Regions from separate parts of the Dorea sp. 210702-DFI.3.125 genome, predicted to be linked through region 3. Evidence: predicted binding sites of a transcription regulator. Region 3 holds the regulator's gene; each other region holds the start of a gene.
What was found. The regulator Rex, encoded in region 3, represses fermentation and respiration genes when NADH is low (regulators of the CRP and FNR family bind a similar motif). The targets are predictions, from matches to a motif close to ATTGTTAANTANTTAACAAT.
Positions count from the first base shown of each region.

Region 1: a site for Rex is predicted at 2,419-2,438, ahead of LI164_RS12905 (NAD(P)H-dependent oxidoreductase subunit E). Genes of this name have one in related genera too.
Region 2: a site for Rex is predicted at 2,067-2,086, ahead of adhE (bifunctional acetaldehyde-CoA/alcohol dehydrogenase). Genes of this name have one in related genera too.

Region 1 is NZ_JAJCNF010000030.1:20,958-27,416, forward strand. Features, by position in the region: gene nuoF (NADH-quinone oxidoreductase subunit NuoF) at 10-1,887, opposite strand; gene LI164_RS12905 (NAD(P)H-dependent oxidoreductase subunit E) at 1,891-2,364, opposite strand; gene LI164_RS12910 (LysR family transcriptional regulator) at 2,515-3,444, opposite strand; gene LI164_RS12915 (YoaK family protein) at 3,450-4,118, opposite strand; gene LI164_RS12920 (LysR family transcriptional regulator) at 4,215-5,141, opposite strand; ZMP/ZTP riboswitch at 5,277-5,360, shown strand; gene LI164_RS12925 (formate--tetrahydrofolate ligase) at 5,501-6,459, shown strand, end outside.
Region 2 is NZ_JAJCNF010000005.1:64,420-70,878, reverse strand. Features, by position in the region: gene adhE (bifunctional acetaldehyde-CoA/alcohol dehydrogenase) at 1-1,980, opposite strand, end outside; gene LI164_RS04130 (hypothetical protein) at 2,516-3,073, opposite strand; gene LI164_RS04125 (FctA domain-containing protein) at 3,064-3,717, opposite strand; gene srtB (class B sortase) at 3,680-4,657, opposite strand; gene LI164_RS04115 (FctA domain-containing protein) at 4,661-5,716, opposite strand; gene lepB (signal peptidase I) at 5,839-6,351, opposite strand; gene LI164_RS04105 (DUF5979 domain-containing protein) at 6,353-6,459, opposite strand, start outside.
Region 3 is NZ_JAJCNF010000001.1:68,026-74,484, forward strand. Features, by position in the region: gene LI164_RS00310 (NADP-dependent isocitrate dehydrogenase) at 18-1,217, shown strand; gene LI164_RS00315 (NUDIX domain-containing protein) at 1,233-1,736, shown strand; gene LI164_RS00320 (ABC-F family ATP-binding cassette domain-containing protein) at 1,751-3,676, opposite strand; gene LI164_RS00325 (redox-sensing transcriptional repressor Rex) at 3,879-4,520, shown strand; gene LI164_RS00330 (NAD(P)H-hydrate dehydratase) at 4,601-6,115, shown strand; gene alr (alanine racemase) at 6,119-6,459, shown strand, end outside.

The DNA.
Region 1 (6,459 bases), on a different contig from region 3:
CCTCCTCGGTTATTCTGTATAGACTGCACCAAAGGAACAATTCTCTAAACATGCTCCACATTTGATACATTTTGCGCTGTCGATCACATACGGTGATTTAATCTTGCCTGTAATGGCACCAACCGGACAATTTCTTGCACACTTGGAGCATCCCTTACATTTTTCCGGATTGATCTTATAATTCCGGAGATTTGCACAGATACCGGCACGGCATTTCTTATCACGGATATGCTCTTCATATTCTTCCCGGAATGCCTGAATCGTGCTGATTACCGGTTTTGGCGCACTCTTTCCAAGACCGCAGAGAGCTGTGTTTTCAATCATATCAGCTAACTCTTCCAGCTCTTCGATGTCCCCTTCTCTTCCTTCTCCGGCAACGATACGCTCCAGAATCTCCAGCATACGCTTCGTTCCCTCACGGCATGGTACACATTTTCCACAACTTTCACGCTGCGTAAAATTCATAAAGAATCTTGCAACTTCAACCATACAGGTATTCTCATCCATAACAACCAGTCCTCCAGAACCGATCATGGCACCAATCTTCGTCAGTGAATCAAAGTCCATCTTACTGTCCAGCTGTGATTCTGTCAGACATCCTCCTGATGGTCCTCCGATCTGAACAGCTTTAAATTTCTTGCCATCACGGATTCCGCCGCCAATATCAAAGATGATCTCTCTTAACGTAATACCCATCGGCACCTCGATCAGACCAGTATTATTTACATTTCCCGTCAGGGCAAATGCTTTCGTTCCCGGACTTTCCGGTGTTCCGATTCCTGTATACCAGTCAGCTCCATGCTTCACGATCATCGGTACATTCGCATAAGTCTCAACATTATTCAGAACCGTCGGTTTTCCAAACAATCCCTTTTCAACGGTTCTAGGCGGTTTTACACGCGGCATTCCACGCTTACCTTCAATGGATGCTGTCAGGGCTGAGCCCTCACCACATACGAAAGCTCCTGCTCCACGGTTGATATGTAAATGGAAGCTAAATCCTGTTCCCAAAATATTGTCTCCCAGAATTCCAAGCTCTTCTGCCTGTCTGATTGCAATGCGAAGTCTGCTGACTGCCAGCGGATATTCCGCACGGACATAAATATATCCTTCCTGTGCCTGTACCGCATAGGCTGCAATCATCATACCTTCGATCATGCGGTGCGGATCTCCTTCCATGATGCTTCTGTCCATGAATGCTCCCGGATCTCCTTCATCACCATTGCAGACGACATAACGGATCTTTTCTTTCTGTCCGGCAACCTGGGACCATTTTCTTCCAGTCTGGAAACCAGCGCCTCCACGTCCACGCAGATTTGACTGGGTAATCGTCTTGATTACGGCCTCCGGCGTCATCTCAAATACAGCTTTTTCAAATGCTTCATATGCACCTACTGCCAGTGCATCCTCAATATGTTCTGCATCAATGTGACCGCAGTTTTTCAGAACAAGTCTTGTCTGTTTTGCATAGAATGGAATTTCTTCCTGAGTCTGATAGACCTCATTATCCTGCTTGTACATCAGACGTGTGACTGGCTCTCCATGGAGGACTGTCTTTTCAAAGATTTCTTCACAGTCTTCCAGCTTTACTTTTAAGTAGAGATAATTATAAGGTTCAATTCTGACAAGCGGACCCATCTCGCAAAAGCCATGACATCCACTTTTCTTAACGCCGACATGTTCTCCATGTGCAATCTCTGCTCCGATTCTGACCTCAACATGATCCATACCCGCTGTCAGTTCACTGAATCTGTCAAAGATTTTGTCAGAACCACCTGCAAGACATCCGGTCCCTCCACAGACCAGTATCTTACATGTTTCTTTATTTCTCTTCTCCTGGCATTGTTCACGCAGGAGTGTAAGTTGTGTTCTGTTTTCCAGTTTCATCTGTTATTCCTCCCGCAGTTTTTTGATTAATTCACTCATTTTTTCCGGTGTCATCTTACCATACACCTCGTCATTGATCATGACTGCCGGTGCAAGTCCGCATGCGCCAAGACAGGAAACGGTCTCTACTGTAAATAACTGATCATCTGTTGTGTGTTTATCTTTATTAAGCCCCAGCTCTTTATATAATCCTTCCAGTATCGGAATTGATTTACGCACATGACAGGCCGTACCATCACAGACTTTAATAACATATTTGCCCTTTGCTTCAAACGAGAAGTTCTCATAAAAACTTGCAACGCTGAAAGCCTTTGCTTCTGAAATGCCAATTTTTCCGGCCACATAACTTAATAATTCCGGTGGAAGATAGCGGTATTCCTCCTGAATATCCTGGATAATCGGAATCAGCGACCGCTCTTCACGCGTGTGACAGGCAATAATCTCATCTGTCTTCTCGTAATAAGATGCGTCTAACATAAAAAACCTCCTCATGAATCAAATTTATTCTATTTCTATTTTATCTCAATTTTTATTGCCATGAAAATATCAATAAAGCATGAGTGCTATATACTTTTGCATATATTTATTAGTTTCAAGTAACTTTAAAGATCAAAAAAAGAAGCCTCGCTATTTTGAGACTTCTATTGCTTCTTTCTTCAGCTGCCGGATAAACTCCCGTTCATCTTCACTCAGAAACTTTCTGCCCGGATATACCATAACATCTTTCATCCGCCGCTGCTGCCATTCTATCTTACGCTGTGCCAGTCCATTTCTTCGGAGAAGTTCTTCCGGAATCGGTGACACCCACATATAGGTTCCCGGTATATCTTTCAGAAGCATAAACTGATTGCCACGCTCATATACATGAATCCGTCTGTGTGCATTCTGATTCTCCGGCGTTTCCTTAATGTCCAGATACTCCCCGTTCGGCAGTCTGGAATCTCCGTGTATCAGCTCAATATAAGGTTCCAGATCTTCATATCCATTCAGTTTTTTCGTTGCCAGCGGATCATTCTCATTAACAACAAGACGATACTGGAAATCCATGATTTTTTCATATTCCAGACCTCTTAAATGAATAATGGAATAGTAATATTCTTCATATTTGTCTTCCATCCGGATCAGCGCAAGATTGTAATGCTTCTTTGTAAGATTGTCCAGCGCTTGGACAGAATTGCACTCCCGGATATGCAGTCTCAGCTCTTCTGCATCTCTCACCTTCTCTACATACTTTCCAAATGCATAAGATGCATAGCTGGCTCTTGGTATAGAAATTTTCATCTCTACATCAGTCCCTTTTTTATTTCCCGGGAATTTACGGTTCAACCCTTCAATTTCCTGAATGACCCGTCTCGCCTGCGCAATAAACTGCTGCCCTTCCCTGGTAGGAACCATTCCCCTCGCTGTCCGCACGAAGAGCTGGATCTGATATTCCTCTTCCAGACTCCGGATTGCCTTACTGATGTTCGGCTGTGCAACATACAAACGCTTGGATGCCGCGCTCACCGAACCACACTGTGCAATTTCAATGATATATCTTAACTCTGTTATATTCATTTTTATCACTCATTCTCAAACATTAATAAAAAGCTGAGTCCCAGAAGAATACAGGAAATCCAGATCATATGGATTCCAAAATGTTCTGTCAAGTTGCCGCCAAGTCCTGCTCCGATCGCAAATAAAAAGATAATTCCAAAATAATAAGCGGCCTGCTTTAACTGCTCTGTTTTTCTATCCTGAAGATAATGAGAAAACGCTGCCGTTCCACTTCTTAAGTTACCGATGCACATGGTACTTGCATAGGAATAACCACCCATCTTCCGGAATGTCTGCACCTGCATCGCACAGGCAAAGGACACAAAAATCGTCGCTGTCATATTCAGACTGTGTGGAATAAATCCTACGACAAATAATATGACGATCTCTGCAAGCAGAATCCCCTGCCTCCAGTGAAGCCGTCTGGCATATTTATACCGCATCTGAATCTGATCTGCCACGAAAACTCCAAGAACAAATGCTATAAGAGGCAGCAAATATCGTACTCCGGCCTTCCAGTCTCCGGTCATAAAATGCTGACTCATCAATACTACGTTTCCTGTCTGTGCGTTGGAAAAAACTTCATTTCTCGTATTATATGTATAAGCGTCCTGAAAACCTCCTGATAACGCCAGAAATGCGCTGTTTATAAATGCCTCTGACATCTGCTTTCCCGAAAAATTCTTACCGACCATGCGTAACACCTCTACTCATCCTTTGTATTTTCAGTTTCCTATTATATAGATGCACATGTCAAAAGTCAATTTCACCGTTTTGCCGGTATATAAATTTTATATCAAGAATGCCTCGGCATTCTTCCAGCTGATATATTTTCGCAGAGCCTGAATATAAAATTCACTCATCCGGCTCCCACGAATTCTGTGGTGCGTCAGAATTCCAATCTCCATATCTCCTTCTTCTTTTAAAGGTACTGCCACAATATTCGCTCCGTTCAGTTCCTCATCAATGACTCCACTACACACCGTATATCCATTCAGTCCAATCAGTAAATTAAAAAGTGTCGCGCGGTCACGTACACGGATATTCTTCGCACGCTCTGTAGTACTGAATATTTCCTCTGAAAAGTAAAAAGAGTTGTGTTCTCCCTGCTCAAAAGACAGATATGGGTATGTCTTTAAATCTTCCATCGTTACAGATTCTTTTTTTGCCAACGGATTTGAAGTACTGACGAAAATGTGTGGTTTGGCCGTAAATAAAGTCTCAAATTCCAGATCATTTGCCTTGATGATCTTCTTTAATACGGTCCGGTTAAAATCGTTCAGATACAAAATTCCAATCTCACTTCTCATCTTCGCCACATCATCGATGATCTCATATGTCTGTGTCTCTCGAAGAGAAAAATCATAATTGTCCCCGCCAAATTCTTTGATTAGGTCAACAAATGCATTGACTGCGAAAGAATAATGTTGTGTAGAGACACTAAATTCTTTCTTGCCTCCTGCCTGAAGCTTATAGCGCTCTTCCAAAAGTGATGCCTGCTCCAGCACCTGCCTTGCATATCCTAAAAATATCGCTCCATCCTTTGACACTTCGATTCCCTTATTCGTCCTGTCAAAAATGATAATTCCCATCTCTTGTTCCAGTTCTCTAATTGCTTTTGTGAGTCCTGGCTGAGAAACAAAAAGACGACGGGCTGCTTCGCTCATAGTGCCTGTCTCCGCAACGGTCGTCACATACCTTAACTGCTGTAATGTCATCACATGCCCTCCTGTCGTTGGTTTCTCAAAAATTTACTTTAAAATTGCCTAACTATTGTAACATTTTACCTTATAAATATCAACGAAGTTCATTTTTTCATTGACTTTTAGTTCCGGATACCATAAGATATTACTAAGCATTCTGATGACTGACGGATAATTGTGGAGTACCACAGAGGAATCAGAAGTCGTATTAAGCCGACCGTCTGGGCAACATTTATCCTAACGATAGATGTTGTCCTTTTTTATTAATGCCAGGGGGATAAGCCATAGCCCATGCATGTGTTTACACATGCATGGGCATCTGCCTGGCATGTACTTATCTAACGACGTGAGGCTTGCATTAAACCAGGGAGGAAATGAAGATGAAAACTGATATCGAGATCGCACAGGAGTGTACAATGGAACCAATCACTGCCATTGCAGAGAAAGCCGGAATCCCGGACGAATACTTAGAGCAATATGGCAAATACAAAGCAAAGATTGACTACAATTTCTTAAAAAAATCCCAGAACAAAGATGGCAAATTAATTCTTGTCACAGCAATCAACCCGACACCTGCCGGAGAAGGAAAGACAACCACAACTGTCGGACTTGCTGATGCAATGCAACGTCTGAATAAAAAGGTTATGGTCGCACTTCGCGAGCCTTCTCTTGGACCTGTATTCGGAATCAAAGGCGGTGCTGCCGGTGGCGGATATGCGCAGGTTGTACCAATGGAGGATATCAACCTTCACTTCACCGGTGACTTTCACGCAATTGGAGCTGCCAACAACTTATTAGCAGCCCTCATCGACAACCATATTTACCAGGGAAATGAATTAAATATCGACCCACGTAAAATTGTATGGAAACGCTGTGTTGACATGAATGACCGCCAGCTTCGTTTTGTAACAGACGGACTTGGTGGAAGAATCAATGGCGTACCAAGAGAGGACGGATATGACATCACTGTTGCTTCCGAAATCATGGCTGTTCTGTGTCTGTCTAAAGACATTACAGATTTGAAAGAAAGACTTGGCCGCATCATTGTTGGTTATACATATGGAAAGATTTCTGAGCAAAAACCAGTAACCGCTCACGACCTTCACGCAGAAGGAGCTATGTGCGCACTGTTAAAAGATGCTTTGAAGCCGAACCTTGTTCAGACACTGGAGCACACTCCGGCGATTATTCACGGTGGACCATTTGCAAATATCGCACACGGCTGTAACTCTGTAACAGCTACAAAGATGGCTCTGAACCTCGCTGATTACGCCATCACAGAAGCCGGATTTGGCGCTGATCTCGGTGCTGAGAAATTCCTGGATATCAAGTG
Region 2 (6,459 bases), on a different contig from region 3:
GATACCAGATGCACTGGTCAGTCCTTTTGGCTGAGTCATCATGTTATCTACATCTACAATTGCCATATTCGGAAGAAGCTCATAATCTGCAATTGGCCATTTTACACCTGTCTCGGCATCTGTAATAATAGCAAATGGTGTCACCTCGGAACCTGTTCCGGAAGAAGTCGGGATTGCTACAAAGTAAGCTTTCTCGCCCATTTTCGGGAAAGTGAATACACGCTTGCGGATATCCATGAAGTCCATGGCCATATCCTCAAAGTCAGCTTCCGGATGCTCATACATTACCCACATAATCTTTGCTGCGTCCATGGCAGATCCACCGCCAAGAGCAATGATCGTATCCGGCTCAAATGCGCGCATCTGATCCACACCTTTTTCAGCACACTGAAGTGTCGGATCCGGTGCCACCTCGAAGAAGCATGTGTGCTGGATTCCAAGCTCATCCAGTTTCTGCTCGATCGGAGCTACGTAACCATTCTTATATAAGAAGCTGTCTGTTACGATAAATGCTTTCTTTTTGTGCAGTACATTTCCAAGTTCATCAAGCGCTACCGGCATGCAGCCTTTCTTAAAGTATACCTTATCCGGAGTCCGAAACCAAAGCATATTTTCTCTCCTCTCTGCAACTGTTTTAATATTGATCAGGTGTTTTACACCTACATTTTCAGATACGGAGTTTCCTCCCCAGGAACCGCAGCCAAGTGTCAGTGACGGTGCCAGTTTGAAGTTGTAGAGATCTCCGATTCCTCCGTGAGAAGATGGTGTGTTGATCAGGATTCGACATGTCTTCATAGCTTCAGCATGTTTTGCAATTTTCTCTGTCTCAGCAGGATGTACATAAAGAGAAGCTGTGTGTCCATATCCTCCATCTGCTACAAGGCGCTCCGCTTTTTCAAGAGCTTCGTCAAATGTCTTCGCACGATACATTCCAAGTACCGGTGATAATTTTTCGTGTGCAAATTCCTCGGAAATGTCCACAGATTCTACTTCACCAATCAGAATCTTTGTATTTTCCGGGACTTCCACACCTGCAAGTTTTGCAATCTCATATGCAGATTTTCCAGGAATCTTATTATTCAATGCTCCATTTATAATAATCGTCTTACGAACCTTATCAAGCTCTTCTCCTTTTTTCAGGAAATAGCAGCCTCTGTATGCAAATTCTTTCTTTACTTCATCGTAAATGCTGTCCAGAACCGTTACGGACTGCTCAGATGCACAGATCATACCGTTGTCAAATGTTTTGGAATGAATGATGGAGTTAACTGCAAGTTTAATATCTGCTGTGTCATCAATAATAACCGGTGTATTTCCGGCTCCAACTCCAAGTGCCGGTTTTCCGGAAGAATAAGCTGCCTTTACCATTCCCGGACCACCTGTTGCAAGGATGATGTCAGATTCTTTCATGACCATATTGGTCAGTTCCAGTGACGGTGCATCGATCCAGCCAATGATTCCTTCCGGTGCTCCGGCTTTCACTGCTGCGTCCAGAACAATCTTTGCTGCTGCAATTGTAGAAGCTTTTGCTGCCGGATGCGGACTGATGATAATTGCATTTCTCGTCTTCAGACAGATCAATGTCTTAAAGATTGCTGTTGAAGTCGGGTTCGTTGTCGGAATAACTGCTGCCACAAGACCGATTGGCTCTGCGATTTTCTTAATTCCGAATGCTTTATCTTCCTCAATCACACCACAAGTCTTTGTGTCTTTGTATGCATTGTAAATATACTCTGCTGCATAGTGATTTTTGATTACTTTATCCTCAACAATACCGCGTCCGGTTTCCTCAACTGCCTGCTTTGCAAGTGGAATACGCATTTTGTTCGCTGCAACTGCTGCCGCATAAAAAATCTTGTCAACCTGCTCCTGTGTATAGGTGGCAAAGATTTTCTGCGCCTCGCGCATCGCCTGCATCTTCGCTTCCAACGCTTCCACATTGTCAACAAATACCGGTACAACATCTTTCTTCTTAGCCATCTGGATTCCCTCCTGTAAATAAAAAGTATGGATTATAGTTTGCTTGATTAGACGTCTTTTATTCTTTACATTCGGTAGTATAAATTATCGTTAATTATTTGTCAATATATAAATGATATTTTTTTAACATTATTGTTTATTTTTTGTCATATCCTGTGATAAATAGAATTGAAACAGGCATTGCGCACAGAAACTGAATATTTTTTGTTGATGCTGCGTCGCTTATTTTGAACTTTCTACGCAAACTCGCCTGATGAACAGGCTCAAACAATGCTCCGAAAGTTCAAGCTATGCTCGCATCAACTACAAAATAATTCAATGTTTCTGTGCGCACCGCCTGTTTTTCAGTTCTATTTCTCCCACTCAGTATGTAAAAAATAAACTGCTTGGAAGCAGGACGGCTTACGCCGAAAGTGCATTATGCAGGCTAAGCGGAAAGCCTGTAACATAGATACTATTTCACTATTTTTCCCCATCGATATATTCTAAAGTAGGCATTAGAAAAACGTGGAAGCTGCCCTCCACGTTCTTTCGTTTATTCCATATTTGTTTCTACTGTTATAATTTTATTCTCTTGATGTACATCGAAAATCAATGGATTCTCTTCTGCCCATTTTGGATCTTCTTTCTGGCGCTTGCACCATTTCTCATATGCTTCCAGAAACCTGTCATGAATCAGATATTCTGCCTCCAGTCTTGCATCGACTGCATCCTGAAACTCGCGATATGTCCCGAGCTGATATCGTTCTCCTTTAAAGCCGATTGTCACTCGATACTTTCCCGCTTTCGTCTTGTACACTCCACGGAAACCACTCGTACTGTCACATCGATTTTTCCGGTGCTTCAGCCATTCAACACAAGTTCCGTTCAATAAATGCAGCCGGTCATGCACGTTTTTTTCACACTCTTTCTTCAGGCATCCACAGCTTTTATAATTACCATATACAAGTCCACTAAGAGAAACATCTACTTCATTTCCGCATTCACACTTACAATGCCAATATACAGAGCCTCTCTTGTCACGTTTTTCTGTTGGATACAAGGCCGTCAGTCTTCCAAATTTCTGTCCACTCAGATCACGAATCACTGACATTTCTTTCTCCTGATAAATACTGCAAGAAAAAATACTGCGACTGCTATTGCTGCTATCGAACACCACAGTATGATATTCTGTGTATCTCCGGTTTTTACAATAGTATTTCCTTTCGCCGGGTTGTCTCCAGTATAAGAATTATGGAAAAATGCCTCTGCACTCTTTGTCCCATCTGGATTTTTTACAACAACTTGCGTATCAAGTCCTCCATTGTCTGCATTTGTCACATATACTGCCACCTTGTAGTTCGTCTCATCATAACTGAATTTATCCTTTTTATCAGATACTTGCTGTTTCAGATTATAATAGTAAACACCGGCATGTTCATAAGCAATTTCGATTACTTTTTTTTCATTATCTTTTAAAGTAAATGTATAAGTTCCTTCTGAAGTTTCCTCCGGCATCGGAGCTTTTGCCTCTTCACAGGTCATTATATATTGAAACTCCCGGTTCAATCCGTCCGGCACTTGATTCTTTATTTCAAATGTCTGGGACACTGGTATTTTTACAACAGTTTTTTGAGAGGCTGCCTCTGCCTTCACCGACAATCCCTGCAACAGAACTGCTATAAGAGCAATCCCTGCAACACATGCAGAAAATCTCCCCCTATTTTTTATATTTTCTGTTCTCCGGTTTCTTACCATTTATCTCCCCTCCCTTCTGTCTTTGTACTGCACGATTATCTACCGCCATACAATTCTTATGTTTCTTTCTGATATATCGAAGAGTAGCTGTAATCTCCAGCCCTATAAGTACACTTTCCAAAAGCACATACCACCAAAATGGAATTTGCTCAAGAAGGTTTCTTGCCGTCCCCTGCTGTTTTTCTGTCTCTCCTTCCGCAAACGTATCTGGATAAGTTTCATCTGAAATCACACCAATCAACACATCTCTGCCATTTGTAGTCTGTGAATTACAAGTAGATAAAGCTATAATCCGTACATTTTCATCTTCCACAGAAATGTTTAAATCCCGGTAATACAATGCCTGTTCCCGTACATATGATAAATACTTCGATTTTTCTGATTGATCTGCAATTCTGACATTGTAAATCATGTTGTCATATGCATCTGCTTTCACAAATGCGAAAAAATGCACACCATGATCCTGACCACTATAATATAGATTTCCATATTCATGTGTATTGAAATACATCTCATCCTCATAGTGACCAAGATCACCGAACATCAACTCTTTTTCCATATGATGTCCATAAATAATATTATTAAAATTGCTAAAATCCGGTGCGTTCATGCAATCCAGAAATAAACTTCCCGACAGTGCATATTCACCCATAACATCTGTATTCACATATTTTGAATTATCTTCTGCCTGCGTGAACGGATAATCAATTTTCGTTCCATATACATGCAGCCAGCCTATAACTTCCGGGTTTTGCGCCTGCAATTGTTCAAATGACACCGAGTCATCTTTTTCCGGCTTGTAGGTCTTGTATTTCTGCACAGAAGCCGCATCATAGACCTGTCTTGTGTCCCAAAATGCATACACGCCGTACAAAATCAGCAACATGGTGAATATCAGTACTACAAAATTGACGATCCGGTCTGCTATACGCACCAACATTTTTTAGCGATACTGTCTGCGTCTGTTGATCAGTACGAGTGCCACAAGAGCACATACTGCTGCAGCAGCAAGGACAACATATGGAAGGTTATTGATGATAACACCTGTAATCGGAGTGTCAGCATAAGCATTGGTAAATACGACACTGTTTGCCTTCTCGCCAATCAGCTTGTTATCTGCTGTAATTCCGTCAGCTTCGCTGGTCGCGTTAATTTGCTCTGCTATTCCACCATTCTCAACAACTGCTACACTTGGTGTATATCCATCTGTTGCTCCTGCTTCAGTAACGGTATATCTTGTTCCTGCTGCAATGTTGTCAAATGTGATTGTATCTCCGTCACACAGTTCTACATTTGCTGTTGCTTTACCATTATTATCAAATGTAAGTACTACATTCTGATGTGTTTCTTTACATTTGTCACCTTTTACAATTGTTCCTGTGTAGGAAGCTCTTGTATCTGTAGACGCTTTTGTCATGTTAATTGTAAAGTTGAAGTGTTTTGTTCTGTCTGCCTGAGTTCCTGTTACTTTCTTTTCAATTGTGAGACTGGAGTCTTTTACATATGTATTGTCAAAAGACATATCTGTTACTTTTGCTGTTCCATCGTTTGCAGTAATGCTGTCTACTTTTAAACCATCGCCATCATTTACTACATATACATTTACTGTGTAAGATTTTGTATCATATGTCATGCCGGCTACATTGCCTTTTACCTCGTTGACGGTAAATGTGTAAACACCTGCATGTGGATATTTTGTTTCATCTGCAAGTTCTGTTGTTGCTGCTTTCGATACAAGATCATTCGTCACCGTATCTGCTTTAAAAGCTGCTGTCGTAGTTTTTGTAACAGTTGTCGCATCTCCAGCGGTCTGAGTGATATTAAATGTAAATGTTGTATCTGGTACGGTAATTCCTTCTGCAATATGCAAATTCTTGGTAACACCTGCCTGTCCAACTGTTGGAACCTGTACCTCTTCTGCCATTACTGCTGTTCCAGCACATAAGCTCATTGTGAGCATTCCTGCCATAAGCATTCCTTTGATTTTTCCTGATTTCATTGTTTCTCCTCCTTAATATATCCTTGTATTTCATTTATAATAAAAAGCAATCTATTTTTCTTCCTGTCTTCAATCCTGCCTGCCAACAGATTGTTTCCTATCTGAAATTGTTGCCACCTATTTTATAAATTACGGCGGCGCATAATGGTCATAACATTTCCCTTGATTGTTGCTATGTCTACCGGTCCATATATCCGGCTGTCTCTTGCACTGCTTCTGTTATCACCCAATAAAAACACCTGATTTTTGCCTACTGTGACTGGGAATGTAATTCCTTCTGAGTATGGAAGTGTTTCCATATAAATGTCATCTTCCTGTTGTATATAGCCATTGACACTTAATCCTTCCTCTGTAATATCCACTACATCCCCCGCCCGCGCTACGATTCGTCGGAGTTCTGTCTCTTTCTCCTGCCTGATTACCACTACATCTCCAACCTGATAATCCTTTTTCAAACGATAATAAATTATCAGGTCTCCTTCTTTCATAGCCGGGGTCATGGAAGCATCTGGATTACGGCAGATGCCAAATAGAAATGTAAACATAACTACTGCCAAAGCCCCTATAATCAAAATCTTTAGCAGAAGATATCCGATATCCACAAGAAGCGGCACCGGTTGTCTTTCTTCCTGCATCTTAAAATCTTCTCCGTCTGTGGCCTGCCACACGCTTCATTTTCTGGCAGATGATCACATAGATGGATCCTGCTGCCGCCATCAATGCTGCCATCAAAATTCCTCCGG
Region 3 (6,459 bases):
GGCAGGAGGACAAAGACATGGCGAAAATTAAAATGACAACACCAATTGTAGAGATGGACGGAGATGAGATGACAAGAATTCTTTGGAAGATGATCAAAGAACATCTTCTGAATCCATTTATTGAGCTAAATACAGATTATTATGATCTTGGACTTGAACATCGTAATGAGACGAATGATCAGGTTACATTTGATTCCGCAGAAGCAACAAAGAAGTACAAAGTAGCAGTAAAATGTGCAACAATTACACCGAATGCTGCGCGTATGCCAGAGTATAATCTGAAGGAAATGTGGAAAAGTCCGAATGGTACCATCCGTGCAATTTTAGATGGAACTGTATTCCGTGCACCGATCGTTGTAAAAGGAATTGAGCCATGCGTTAAAAATTGGAAAAAGCCAATTACCATTGCAAGACATGCTTATGGTGATGTATATAAAAATACAGAAATCAAGGTTCCTGGACCTGGAAAGGTAGAGCTTGTGTATACAGGAGATGATGGAACACAGATCAAAGAACTTGTCCACAAATATGACGGACCAGGGGTTGCTCAGGGAATCCATAACCTCTGTGGTTCTATCGAGAGCTTTGCCAGAAGCTGCTTCAATTACGCATTAGACACAAAGCAGGATCTCTGGTTCGCAACAAAAGATACAATTTCTAAGAAATATGACCACACATTTAAAGACATTTTCCAGGAAATCTTTGATGCAGAATATAAAGAGAAATTCGATGAAGCCGGTATCGAATATTTCTACACATTGATCGATGATGCTGTAGCGCGTGTTATGAAATCTGAAGGAGGCTACATCTGGGCATGCAAGAACTATGATGGAGATGTTATGAGCGATATGATTTCTTCTGCATTTGGTTCTCTTGCCATGATGACATCCGTGCTTGTATCACCGGAAGGATATTACGAGTATGAAGCTGCTCACGGTACAGTACAGCGTCATTATTACAAGCATTTGAAAGGCGAAGAAACTTCTACTAACTCTGTTGCAACAATCTTTGCATGGAGCGGAGCTCTTCGTAAACGTGGTGAACTGGATCAAAATCAGGAGCTGATGGATTTTGCAGATAAATTAGAGAAGGCAACGATTGATACAATTGAGGAAGGAAAGATGACAAAAGATCTGGCTCTTATCACAACACTTCCGAATCCAACAGTGTTAAACAGTGAAGACTTTATTAAAGCGATTGCTGAAAAGTTAGTATAGAAAGAGTTGAAATGCATGGAATACTGGGATATTTATGATAAAAACAAACAGCTGACCGGGCGAAAAATGAAGCGCAATGACTGGTGCCTGAAAGAGGATGAGTATCACTTGACAGTGTTAGGTGTGATCCGCCGTCCAGATGGAAAATATCTGATTACCCGCCGCGTTCTGACAAAGGCATGGGCACCAGGCTGGTGGGAAGTTTCCGGAGGCGCTGCACAGGCAGGTGAAAGCTCCGAGGAAGCGGTACGTCGTGAGGTACTGGAAGAAACAGGATTGGATGTAAATGGCTGTGTGGGCGGTTATATGTTTACCTATCACAGAGAAAATCCTGGAGAAGGCGACAATTATTTTGTAGATGTCTATCGTTTTGAAAAGGATTTTAAAGAAGAAGACCTGCATCTTCAGACAGAAGAGACTGCAGGATATAAGATTGCAACAGCTGATGAGATCAAGGCTCTGGCTGACGAAGGAATCTTCCTGCATTATGATAGTATCAAACGTGTTTTTGAAGAGTAGAAAAATGAGCTGGCTTATTCGGCCAGCTCTTCCCATTTTTCATATAAAGTTTCAAGTTCAGCGTCAATTTCTGCACGTTCTTTTGCAAGTTCCTGACATTTTACTGAATTCGTATAAACTTCCTCCTGCGCCATTAGAATATCAATTTCAGCACTTCTATCTTCCAGAACACCGATCCGTTCTTCTGTCTTTTTGAATTCATTAGCGCGTTTCCGTTCTTTTGCCTGAGCTTCTTTTTGTTCCTGCCAGCTTAACTTTGAATCAGAGGCCAAGTCAGCAGCTGCAGAAGAGGAATTATTTTCTAAGCGAGACGTATTGGAATATGCGGCTGTCAGTTCTTCTTTTTTCTCAAGATAATAATCATAATTTCCAATATAATTTACAAACGTATGATTAACAAGATCCATGATACGTGTTGCAGTCTGATTGATAAAGTAACGGTCGTGTGAAACATAAAGAACCGTTCCTGTGTAATTATTCAGTGCATGTTCCAGAATCTCTTTTGATGTAATATCCAGATGGTTGGTCGGCTCATCGAGAATCAGGAAGTTCGCTTCAGAAAGCATCAGCTTTGCAAGGGACACGCGTCCACGTTCGCCACCGCTTAAGTCACTAATAAGTTTAAATACATCATCTCCGGTAAATAAAAATGCTGCCAGCACTTTACGGATCTGCGTGTTATTAAGATTAGGATAGTCGTCGGAAATCTCCTGGAAAATAGTTTTTTCCATGTGTAGAACGTGGTGTTCCTGATCGTAGTAACCAATCTTTACATTAGAACCGAGACGGAAACTTCCAGAATCAGCTTTGAGTACCTGATTTAAAATCTTAAGGATTGTTGTTTTTCCGGTTCCATTATCTCCGATGATCGCGACATGTTCCCCACGCTTGATTTCGAAGCTGACATCTTCAAATAAAATCTGTGGTGGAAATGCTTTGCTTAAATGCTCGACACTTAAGACATCATTACCGCTGACACAGGAAGGTTCCAGTGTTAAATGCATATCTGTATGTAGTTCCATCGGTTTTTCAACCGGGGTCATCTTATCCAGCATCTTTTCACGGCTTTCTGCACGCTTGATGGATTTTTCGCGGTTGAAGGAGCGGAGCTTTTCAATGACCGCTTCCTGATGCTTAATTTCCTGCTGCTGGTTCAGATACTCTTTCATTCTGGCTTCACGGAGCATTTCTTTTTTTTGGGCGTAATCTGTATAATTGCCCATGAAAGTGGTAAGCTTGCCAAGTTCAATCTCGACGACTTTTGTTACAACCCGGTTCAGGAAATACCGGTCATGAGAGACAATCAGTACTGCACCGGGATAATTCAGAAGATAAGTTTCCAGCCATGAGATGGAATTTAAATCCAAATGGTTGGTTGGCTCGTCCAAAAGCAGAATATCTGGCTTTGTGAGGAGCAGTTTTCCGAGAGAAACACGGGTTTTCTGACCTCCGGATAAAGTTGCAACCGGTTTTGCGAATTCTTCTTCTGTAAATCCCAGTCCTTTTAAAACACCAGTGATTTCACTTTCGCAGGCGTATCCATTTTCACGTTCGAATGCTGCTGTGAGCCGCTGGTATGTATTCATACGTTCTTCCAGACGTTCTCCGCTTAAATGCTTCATTTCCTGTTCAATCTCACGAATCTGCCGCTCCATGTCGAGAATATCGGCTTTTGCAGTGCGTACCTCTTGATAGATCGTATGGTCATTATTCATATCCTGATGCTGTGCCAGATATCCCATCGTCTTGCCGCGTGTCAGAACAACATTGCCGCCGTCCGCCTGAATCTCACCAACGATCATCTTAAGAAGTGTTGTCTTTCCAGCACCGTTCGGTCCTACGAGAGCTGCTTTTTCGTGGTCTTCTATATGAAAGGAGCCGCCGGAGACAATTACTTCCTCTCCAAAGGCTTTTTTGATATTGTGACATGCAAGTATCATCCTATCCTCCTTGATAAAATCCTGTGATTTTGAGAAATAAAGATGCCGCAGGGCTGCGTCCGGCGCTGCGACCGCATAATTTTGGCATCATCTTATACTATTATAACGAAAATACTACAAAAAACAACTAAAAAGTTTGACATTATACTAACGATTGCCTATAATAATGAGTAGAAATTTTTGAAGGAAGGAGGTGCGGATCATGCAAAACAGGGGAATTTCACAGGCAGTTATCCGTAGATTACCCAGATATTATAGATACCTTGGGGAGCTGATCGAGCAGGGAGTAGAACGAATCTCTTCCAATGAGCTTAGTAAAAGAATGAAAGTAACAGCTTCCCAGATTCGTCAGGATCTTAATAATTTTGGCGGATTCGGGCAACAGGGGTATGGCTATAATGTAAAATATCTGTACTCAGAAATCGGAAAAATTCTTGGATTGGAACAGGATCATAATATTATTATTATTGGTGCTGGTAATTTGGGGCGTGCACTTGCGAACTATGCATCATTTGAAAAGCGGGGATTTATCTTAAAAGGATTGTTTGATATCAATCCGGAGCTTGACGGGCAAGAAGTTCGTGGTGTTCCAATTCAGATGATGGACGAGCTTCCGAAATTTGTAGATGAGAACAGTATCGATATTGCAGCATTGACGATTCCAAAGGATGAGTCAATCAAAGTCGCAAAATTTCTGGCAGATCACAATGTTCACGGAATATGGAATTTTGCACATACAGATCTGAATCTTCCGGAAAGTGTGATTGTTGAGAATGTACATTTATCCGAGAGTCTGATGAGGCTGTCATATAATATATGCCGCTACAAGGAAGAACATAATTAAGGAGATAACGTGTAAAGACAGGTTTGTTCAGATTGCATCCTGGCTTTGCACGTTTCTTTCTATCAGGAGGAATCAAAACTATGAGATATTTGCCAGATGCTAAACAGATGAAAACGGCAGATTCATTTACGATAAATGAACTTAAAATCCCGTCCCTGGAACTTATGGAACGGGCTGCCAGAGCATGTGTAGATCACATTAAAGACTGGAAAATTAATTTAAATAAAATATGTGTCCTCTGTGGTTCTGGAAATAATGGCGGGGACGGCTTTGCGATTGCCAGAATGTTTGCATGGGAAGGGTGTGACGTAACAGCAGTTCTGGTCGGAAACAGAGATCACTGCACACCAGAGACTGCCCATCAGATAGAACAGTTGAAAAATACAGGAGCACAGTTTAAGGAGCGGTTTGAGCAAGAAGCATTTGAAAGTGAACCGTATACTTTAATTATCGATGCAATTTTTGGAGTTGGACTTTGCCGGGAGGTTGGAGGCAGATATGCACAGATTATAGAGTGTGTGAATCAGTCTGATGCAGTCCGTATGTCCGTGGATATTCCTTCCGGAATTTGCGCAACTACAGGAAATGTATTAGGAACTGCAGTGCGTGCAGACTATACTGTGACAATTCAGGAGACGAAAGTTGGTCTTGTACTTGATCCGGGAAGAAGTTATGCAGGAATCTGTGTATCCGAGGATATCGGAATTGTATCACTTCCACTGGAAAGAGATGAGGAAACAGTTTGTACACTGGAGGGCAGTGATTATGCAGCACTTCTTCCGAAACGAAATGCGGACTCCAATAAAGGAACTTACGGAAAGCTTCTTATGATCACCGGAAGCAAAGGTATGTCAGGTGCTGCATATCTTGGCGCACTTGCAGCTTACAGGACAGGTACCGGGCTGGTGCAGATCTATACTGCTAAAGAGAATCTCGTGATCTTACAGAGCCAGATCCCGGAAGCGATCATTACAACTTATGAAAAATATGATGTCAATGAACTACATCGCTTGATCGACTGGGCAGATGTCGTAGCTATAGGTTCCGGACTTGGAACAAAGAAGACTGCAAGGAAGATTTTAAAAGAAACCATTGCATATACAAAGAAACCGTGTGTCATAGATGCAGACGGACTTAATATTTTGTCTGAACATATGGATTATCTGTGTGGTGCAGATTGTGAACATTTTATCTTTACACCGCACATGAAAGAATTTGAACGGATCAGCGGTTTGAAGATTGCTGAAGTAAAAAAAGATCGTATTGTAGCACTTCGTACATTTGTTAAAGAATATGACGTTACCTGTGTACTGAAGGATTCCAGAACAACCATTGCAAAGCCGAGAGAGCGGGTAGCGGTAAATCTATCCGGCTGTGCGGCTATGGCAAAAGCCGGATCCGGGGATGTGCTGGCAGGCATTATCGCATCGTATCTCGCACAGGGACTTTCTGAATGGGAAGCAGCGCTTCTCGGTGTTTATATTCACGGAAGAGCTGGTGAGATTATAGAGAAGGAACAAGGCGCATACAGTCTTCTCGCAAGGGAACTTGCACAAAAGGCAGGAACAGCCATGACGATACAGGAGGAAAACTAGATTATGAAACAATACAGCAGAGTATGTGAACGAGTGGATCTGGATGCAATTTTTTATAATTTCCAGATGATGAAAGCAAATATCAAAGATGGAGTACAGATGATCGCAGTTATCAAAACAGATGGATACGGACATGGTGCAGTCCAGATTGCCCGGTTACTGGAACCGGTAGACTATATCTGGGGCTACGCGGTTGCAACACTGGACGAAGCTGTCGTCTTGAGAAAAAATGAAATAAAAAAACCAATTCTTGTGCTTGGATGCATTTTCCCGGATCAGTGGGAAGCAATGATTGAAAATGAAGTCCGGATGACCACTTACACAGTAGAAATGGCGAAAGGAGT